4 regions of the Virgibacillus saliphilus genome follow, and region 2 is predicted to be linked to each of the others. Evidence: riboswitches for the same ligand, from Rfam matches in the RefSeq annotation. Region 2 holds a riboswitch; each other region holds the start of a gene.
The links. A riboswitch is a leader RNA that binds a small molecule or an ion and turns the genes downstream of it on or off. The one in region 2 is predicted to bind S-adenosylmethionine.
Positions count from the first base shown of each region.

Region 1: it holds a riboswitch for S-adenosylmethionine, as region 2 does, so the genes downstream of both, KFZ56_RS17700 (PLP-dependent aspartate aminotransferase family protein) here and ssuE (NADPH-dependent FMN reductase) in region 2, are expected to answer to the same signal.
Region 3: it holds a riboswitch for S-adenosylmethionine, as region 2 does, so the genes downstream of both, KFZ56_RS18575 (5-methyltetrahydropteroyltriglutamate--homocysteine S-methyltransferase) here and ssuE (NADPH-dependent FMN reductase) in region 2, are expected to answer to the same signal.
Region 4: it holds a riboswitch for S-adenosylmethionine, as region 2 does, so the genes downstream of both, KFZ56_RS13330 (methionine ABC transporter ATP-binding protein) here and ssuE (NADPH-dependent FMN reductase) in region 2, are expected to answer to the same signal.

Region 1 is NZ_JAGYHC010000001.1:3,720,800-3,723,001, forward strand. It holds gene rarD (EamA family transporter RarD) at 1-481, shown strand, start outside; SAM riboswitch class I at 640-755, shown strand; gene KFZ56_RS17700 (PLP-dependent aspartate aminotransferase family protein) at 874-2,202, shown strand, end outside.
Region 2 is NZ_JAGYHC010000001.1:1,836,034-1,838,235, reverse strand. It holds gene ssuE (NADPH-dependent FMN reductase) at 344-892, opposite strand; SAM riboswitch class I at 1,015-1,121, opposite strand; gene KFZ56_RS08800 (UPF0182 family membrane protein) at 1,246-2,202, opposite strand, start outside.
Region 3 is NZ_JAGYHC010000001.1:3,894,259-3,896,460, forward strand. It holds gene KFZ56_RS18575 (5-methyltetrahydropteroyltriglutamate--homocysteine S-methyltransferase) at 1-1,060, opposite strand, end outside; SAM riboswitch class I at 1,126-1,231, opposite strand; gene KFZ56_RS18580 (D-glycero-alpha-D-manno-heptose-1,7-bisphosphate 7-phosphatase) at 1,337-1,858, opposite strand; gene KFZ56_RS18585 (pyridoxamine 5'-phosphate oxidase family protein) at 1,927-2,202, opposite strand, start outside.
Region 4 is NZ_JAGYHC010000001.1:2,742,692-2,744,893, reverse strand. It holds gene KFZ56_RS13340 (toprim domain-containing protein) at 174-527, shown strand; gene KFZ56_RS13335 (thioredoxin family protein) at 538-852, shown strand; SAM riboswitch class I at 932-1,043, shown strand; gene KFZ56_RS13330 (methionine ABC transporter ATP-binding protein) at 1,143-2,171, shown strand; gene KFZ56_RS13325 (methionine ABC transporter permease) at 2,161-2,202, shown strand, end outside.

The sequences.
Region 1 (2,202 bases), 1.9 Mb from region 2:
CCTAACATTTAGCTTCGGTGTGTTCCCATGGATTTCTATTATTCTAGCGCTGACTTTCGGATTCTATGGCTTATTGAAAAAGAAGGTGGATATTAGCGCCATGTTTGGTTTAACCATCGAAACAATGATCGTAACACCACTTGCCGCTCTTTATTTATTCGCCATTCCGGTGAATTCCTTTACCCTGGAAGATTTGGCTGCACCGGTGAATCTCCTATTAATTGGGGCAGGTATCGTTACCGCGATTCCATTACTTTTATTTGCAAGCGGAGCTAAGCTAATCCCACTTGCGATGGTCGGATTCCTGCAGTATATTGCGCCAACGATCATGCTAATTCTTGGTGTGTTTCTTTACGGAGAGCCCTTTACCAGTGGGCATGCTGTCGCATTCATATTCATTTGGTCTGCTTTGTTCATTTATATGGGGTCAGGGTATAAACGCAGGGATTCCCGGTTTAAGCGTGGAGTTCATGAAAAATAAGTTAGCTCTATGACCTAGTTACCAAAAGTAGCTTGATGAGCGCATAGGACGCCTCTGCGTGACCTATATCCCGAGGCAATAAAATAGTTATTTTCTAAAAACCGTTGACATTCCGTTCCATTTACCGTTATACTATTCTTTAATTTAGAAAAATGAATCTCTTATCAAGAGCGGCGGAGGGATAGGCCCTGTGATGCCCGGCAACCTGAAGGCTAGTAAACTACCTTTTACGGTGCTAAATCCTACAGATCAAGATTGGTCTGGAAGATAAGAGGAGGATCGTTTACATATACGCCCTCTTCTTAGGAAGGGGGTGATTTATTTATTCCCCCCTCTTCCTCCAGATACGTTAGAAGTGCAAACCAAAAGTAAACATTCAAGGAGGAATTTTCATGTCAAACTTTCCATTTCACAACCCGGAAACCATATTACTTCATGGAGGTCAGGAACCCGACCCTGCAACGGGATCAAGAGCTATGCCCATTCACCAAACAACGTCCTACGTTTTTCGTGATACCGAGCATGCCCAGAATGTATTCGGATTAGCAGAACCGGGAAATATCTATACCCGTATTACAAATCCGACTGTCGATGCTTTCGAACAACGCATGGCTTCACTTGAGGATGGAAGTGGAGCTGTTGCCACCTCATCCGGTATGGCAGCAATTACATTTTCTATTCTTAATCTCGCCGGCTCAGGTGATGAAATTGTTGCTGACAGTAACTTGTACGGTGGGACGTACAATCTTTTTGCACATACACTACCGCGTTACGGAATTGATGTGAAATTTGTTGATGGAACGGATCCTGAAGCGATTAGAAGTGCTATTACAACAAAAACAAAGGCCGTGTTTGCTGAAATTATTACAAATCCAAGTCTAAACATATTTGATGTAGAAACCGTTGGTGCGATTGCGCATGAAAACAACATTCCATTGATCATTGACAATACATTTGCCACTCCATACGGCACAAAACCGCTCACATGGGGAGCAGATATTGTTGTTCATTCTGCGACAAAATGGATCGGCGGCCATGGTACAACAATTGGCGGAGTTGTCATAGATGGCGGCCGCTTCGATTGGGGCAATGGTCACTTTCCAGGATTTACTGAACCGGACGAGAGTTACAATGGCCTCCGTTACGTAGATCTTGGTCCAGCAGCCTACGTGACAAAATTACGTGTGCAACTACTCCGAGATATTGGTGCTTCTCTGAGTCCACAGAGTGCCTTTTTATTTTTACAGGGACTGGAGACATTACATCTGCGCGTCGAGCGTCATAATAAAAATGCTGAAGAAGTCGCTGCTTATTTGCAAAAACACCCAGCTGTAGAATGGGTTAATTTCCCTGGCCTTGAAGATCATCCATCCCATCAGCTTGCGAAAAAATATCTCGCTAATGGATTCGGCTCGATTATCACGTTCGGCATCAAAGGCGGTCGGGATGCTGGTAGGAAACTAATCGATAATGTTACACTCTGGTCCCATGTTGCCAATGTGGGTGATGCAAAATCGCTGATTATTCATCCAGCATCAACCACACATCAACAATTAAGTGCTCAGGATCTGGAAAAAAGCGGAACAACAGAAGAACTAGTTCGCTTATCGATTGGCATTGAAAACCCGAAGGATATTTTAGTTGATCTCGATCAGGCCATTGCCAAAGCGGTTGATCAGCGTCCGCTTTTCGAGACTACAGAAGACGATGCTATTACGTGG
Region 2 (2,202 bases):
CCCTAGTTAAAGATAGTCAGTAATAGGTGATAAGAATGCGCTTACAAAAACAATTAATTACTTTAACTTTATTCAACTATATATAATTGTATTCAACTTTGTTGAATTAAGTGTATAGTCATTGTTGGTAAAATGTCAACTCCTTTGTTTAAAAATAAAAAGAACCAGTGCCTTTCAATTAAATGGCACCGGTTCTTTTTTCATACAGTTATTTTACAATACGCTTTTGGTATTTTTTCCAGAGTGATGATTCGGCAATTACTCCTTGGATAGATAAATATCTCTAAGTGTATGCTTCCATCCTTTTTTTGAGTTGTCTCCTCCTATTTCATGAATCGTCCAATCAGGTTAAAAACACTGTTGAGGCCTGCCTGTTAACGATCTCAGTAAAATACTGAAGTTGCTTTTTCGTACGTTGTAAAATATCCTCATCGATAATGGGGTTTTCTTTTCTTTTATCTATTTGACGATCAAGCAGATAGAGACCTTTTAAATTATGACCTTTTAACGTAGCTAACACTGGCTTCAAGGTATATTCGATCGCTAGCAAATGAGACGCACTCCCACCTGTCATCAGCGGAAGTACTGGTGTGTGTTTGAGTACATCCTGTGGGAGAATATCAAGCAACGCTTTTAAGACTCCTGAATAGGCACCCTTATACACTGGCGATCCAACAATAACACCCTTGGCATTTTGGATTAGTTCTGTCACTTCGTGAATAGCCGGACTATCAAACTTCCCTTGAAATACCTCCTCTGCCGGCACATCTTTAATCGAAATATGAGTCACTGAGAAATGTTCCTGTTTAAGTAAGTTCCCTAGATATTTAAGCACTTGTTCTGAACGCGAAAAGGCTGAAGGACTTCCTGATATCACAACAATTTCACTCATAATGATCATCCTTTCTTATCCATGCATTTTTACTATATTCTCTTAGCAAGAAATTCTGCACTTCGCCATTAAAACAAGCCCCCTTTTCTTATAATGAGAAAGAGGGCTTATCTGATATTCCGCTCTTATCTCCCAAGATTACTCTCGGTGGAATTAGCACCTTTCCAACATTTGTCAGAGGTTGCTGAAGCTTCATAGGGCCACATCCCTCAGCTTCTCTGGATAAGAATATTTAATTATATGGTATAGTGTATTTTAATTAATCCGATAAGTCAAGTCAGTTTTGAAAATTTTAATAATGATGTTAGAGAAAAGAACCCCAAATTCCTCTGGAGTTCTTTTCTCTATTACAATCATTGTTCTTCCTCAGTTAATTTGTCTTCTATTTCTGTCATAATTTCTGCAGCTTTATTCCAGTCGCCTTCAGCTAACGCATCTTGATAGGAATTGAATAGATCTGAAAACTCTTGTAATAGCTCGTCAGATTCTGAAATTGGCTGTTCTTGTTCCCCCGGCTCTTCCTCAGATGTTTGTTCTTCATCTGGCTGACGATTCGGATCCACAAGATTGAGCATTTGCTCCATCGACTCCTCAAACGTTTCTTCCATTACGATGTGGTCCTCATAAGCAACGACAACCTGTTTTACTTCCGGAAGTGATGTCTCATTGGAAGACTCAATATAAATTGGTTCGACGTATATAACTGTATCTTCAATTGGAATGGCAAGTAAGTTCCCACGAATCACTTCTGATCCACCTTGTGACCAAAGATTCAATTCCTGAGAAATCGTGCTATCCTGGTTAATCCGGTTTTCAATTTGCTGCGGACCGTAAATATTTTCTTGCCTTGGGAAACGATAGACAAATTTTTCACCATAATATTCCCCATCATTACGTACACCGATCCATGCAAGCATATTTTGACGATTTTTCGGTGTATAAGGCATCATCAGAATAAACTCTTCCTCATCGTATTCGGGAAGCTTCATTGTTACATAGTATGGTTCCATTTCAATATCTTCGTTAAAGTATTTCTCTGTCGGGAACTCCCATGCATCTTCCCGATTATAGAACATTTCCAGATCAGTCATATGATACGTACCATACATTGATGCTTGAATGCTAAATAATCTTTCAGGGAAGCGGAAATGAGCCTGCACGTCTGCTGGGATTTCCTCTGTGAACAATTCAGGGAACATTTTCTGGTATGTCTGCACCAACGGATCATCCGGATTTGCAATATAAAAATCGACTTCGCCAGTATAGGCATCAACAGTCACCTTCACCGAGTTTCGAATATAATTGTCGTT
Region 3 (2,202 bases), 2.1 Mb from region 2:
GCTGATCTTCTGTTAAATTGTTACCTTCTTCAGTCGATGCAAAGCCACATTGCGGACTGAGACAAAGGTTATCATAGGATAGGTAACTGGCCGCCTCAGCAATCCGCTCTTTGACTAAATCTTTACGTTCCAGCTTTGGAAATTTGGATGTAACTAAACCTAAAACAATATACAGATCGTCCCTGTTTATATGTTTCAGCGGTTCGAATCCACCGGAACGCGCGTCGTCAAATTCGAGAAAAAGTCCGTCAACATGAAGACCGCCGAATATCGTCTGTGATACCTTATCATACGGACCTGAACTGAAATAATGGGAACGGTAATTCCCCCGACAAATATGCATGGTAACCAGAAGATCATCCGGACGTTCGGCTATCGATTCATTAATCACACGTTGACAAATTTTTTGCAATTCGAAAGGCTCATACCCTTTCCTGCGAATCGATTGTTCTCCCTCTTCCGATAAAAAGGAAGCCCATGACGTATCATCAAGCTGTAAATAACGGCATCCAGCATTATAAAAGGCCTGAATCGCTTTTTTATAGGCATTGATCAAATCCCTCAACAGATCCTCCATATCACCGTACACTTCATCATCAATCACCGCTCGCATGAAGAGCATATTCGGACTTGGAATGGACTGCTTGGCAACATGATAGTCGCCTACCTTCCCTCGCAAAAATTTGAAATGATCCAGAAAAGGATGATCTTCATTAAAATCAACGTTTCCGATGACACGAATCCCGCGTGCTGTCGTTTCTATACCATCGAATTTCAAGCCTGTATCTGCTTCAAATCCTTCCACACCTGTTAGTTTTTCCAAGAAGTCAAAGTGCCACCAGGAACGACGAAATTCCCCATCCGTAATCGACGTCAGTCCTGCTGCCTTCTGCTTTTCAACAAGGTTGCTTATCTCTTCATCCTCGATGATACGCAACTGCTGGGCAGAAATCTCCCCTTTCGCTTTTTGGACTCTCGCCTGTTTAAGACGTTCCGGTCTTAGAAAACTACCTACATGGTCTGCTTTAAATGGCGCCTTGTGCTCTAATTTTGTTGTCATTATATCTGCTCCCTTTAAATTAAAAAAGCTTCTTCGATGAAGAAGAAGCATTGTTATGCGATATCTTCTTATCTCCCAAGTTTCCTCAACTTGCTAGAAGTAGCACCTTGTTAACATAACAGGTTGCTGAAGCGTCATTGGGCTTAGTCCCTCAGCCTCTCTTAATAAGAATCATTACTGAATTATTTGAAATTACTGTAGCAATCATAGCATTTCTACAGATAAAAAGCAAGGAAGCACGGATAACCCTCACCATATGAATAGCAAAGGGCAGCGTCACCCTAACCACTTCGCAACAGAAATAAGATCCGGAAAAAACATGTCTGCATCTGCTTTCGTCTCTTGCCGATTTCCAATAATCATTGTTTTTAATCCTGCTGCCTTCCCTGCTTGAATATCCGACGCGCGGTCGCCCACCATATAACTTTTCTCTAAATCAATATCATGTTTTTTCGCCAAATCCAAGATCATTTGCGGATTTGGTTTACGATATGCACAATTCGCGTGTGGTTTGTGGGGGCAATAAGCGATATCATCCAGTCTTGCACCGAATGTGGCTAGATCAGCTTCCATTTTTTTATGTATCGCATACAATTCTGATTGTGACATCAAGCCAAGTCCAATTCCTCCTTGATTCGTTACGACGAAAACTTTAAATCCACGCATATTAAAACACCTAATCGCCTCTCCAACCCCATCCAGCAAATAAAAATCCTCTGGTGTGTTCACATACTTCACCCGATTCGTGAGTACTTCATTGATGACACCATCACGATCTAGAAACATACCGATACTCATGACTTTACCTTCTTTCCATATAAACATACCCATTTCTTAAAAACCAATGCGTATGTTTATCAACTGAATCATAACTCCAATTCCTTCGGAGCCTCTCCCTTTTTATTCATGACCCGTATAGCGATTGGATTGATCTCCAACAATACAAGTTCCGGATCTTCCGGGCCTTCAAAATAAAGTTTCATCGTATCATTCCAGAGTTCCTTTTTCAGATCATCCGAATTCGTAAAGGAAATCTTTCCTTCATATTCCACATATTCATCCCCAAACCCTTCACCCTCATATCCAAGCAGAATATGGGTGTGAGGATTCGCTTTGATTTCCTCTGCCTTATCCGTTTCCTT
Region 4 (2,202 bases), 910 kb from region 2:
ATAGTTGTATAGTCAGCCTTATTTGTATCACAGCTTTTTTCACGTATTGTAGCTTTTACACAAATGATCGAAACTGCGACGGTGTAAAAGCAAGGATCGTTTAGAAATAGCTTGATCATAAACACATGTATAGAAGCTTTTTTGGTTGATTTTATCAGGGGTGTTGTGGGATCATGGATCATGAAACAAATAAAGTTATTATTGTTGAAGGATTGACCGATAAAAGAGAAATCAAGAAGGTTCTTACAGAAGATGTCACGATTCTATGCACAAATGGTACACTTGGTGTTGAGCGTTTTGATGATCTTCTGGAAACCTATGATTTGGATAATAAAGATGTCTTTATCATGGTTGATGAAGACCCTGCAGGCATAAAATTACGGAAACAATTGAGGCGGGAGCTTCCACTTGCCAAACATTTATATGTCAGTAGTGAATACCGCGAAGTAGCAACAACTCCTGGACACATGCTTGCTGCTGCTCTGGTGCGTACGGGATTTGCGGTGAATCCAATTTTTTTAGTTTAGGGTGGTAGTTTTGCAAGAAATAACAAATGAGCTGTTAAAGCAAGAACGTTATCTATTATTTGTTTACACCCCTTTTTGTGGCACATGTCATCTGGCACAAACAATGTTAACGAAAATAGAATCCGTGCATAAAGAAGACATTTTTTATAAGATGAATGCATCCCTACATGCTACTTTTATGCAAGAACAGCAAATTGAGAGTGTTCCATGTCTCTTAATTAAGGAAGGCAATGAGATAAAAGAAAAAATCTATGCTTTTCACTCTATTGCAAATATCTATACGTATCTAACGGATTATAAGCCTGAGTTATTTGTGAAGAGTTGACTGAGAGAGAAAATAGAATTGACATAAAAAGCATAGCATGCTACGATCTATATCATTGATGAATAAAATGAAAATGTATCTCTTATCTTGAGCGGTGGAGGGACTGGCCCTACGAACCCGCGGCAACCTCGACATTTTTATGTCTGAAAGGTGCCAATTCCTGCAAAGTGTAATTCTTTGATAGATGAGGGAACGAAGGTAAAATTATAACGTCCTTCTGTTCTCTTACAGAAGGACGTTATTTATGTTTAGCAAGGCATTCGAAACTTGTATCAAAAGGAGGATGAGACGTGATTTCAATTAAGGGTTTGAGTAAATACTTTACAACAAACAATAAGAAAATAACAGCTGTGGATGATCTGACCCTTACCATAAAAGAAGGCGAAATATTCGGCGTAATCGGCTATAGTGGGGCCGGAAAAAGTACATTCGTTCGTTTGCTTAATCGTTTGGAAGATCCTTCCCGTGGTAGCGTAGAAATTGAAAATAGGGAAATAACGGAATTAAATGCCAAAGAGCTTCGCTTGGCTCGGCAGGAGATTGGAATGATTTTTCAGCATTTCAATTTGCTTTGGTCATGTACGGTGACGGATAATATTGTATTTCCACTAGAAATAGCTGGTGTTGCAAAGGGGGAACGCGAGGAACGTGTACGGGAACTCATTGATTTGGTAGGACTCTCTGGAAGAGAAAATGCATATCCATCTCAGCTAAGCGGGGGGCAGAAACAGCGTGTAGGCATTGCTCGTGCTTTAGCAAACAATCCGAAAGTGTTACTTTGCGATGAAGCAACTTCCGCACTGGATCCGGAAACGACCAATTCCATCCTCGACTTACTGGTTGATATTAATCAGCGACTGGGCCTGACCATTATCCTGATCACTCATGAAATGCATGTTATACGCAAAATCTGCAAACAAGTTGCGGTGATGGACGAAGGGAAAATTGTGGAACAAGGAGATGTATTAAACGTGTTCCTGCATCCAAAACAACCTGTGACAAAGAAATTCGTAGAACAGGTTATGGGTGCGAATGAGGATGATAGCATCTCTCATTTAATCCATACGTATGAGCAAGGAAGGATAATACGGCTTCATTTTATTGGTGAGACGACAAATCAGGCTTTGATAAGTCAACTTGCTAGGAAATTCGATCTCGACATAAATATACTCCAAGGTAAAATAACACAGACGCAAGCTGGTGCATACGGGACGTTATTCGTACAGGTTGTGGGAGATACAGTCGAAACGGATAAGGCTACAACTTATATTCGTGATGAAACCTCGGTAGAAGTGGAGGTTGTACGTGATGCTAACTGATTTCTTTTCGAATCTGGATATTCAGGATTTG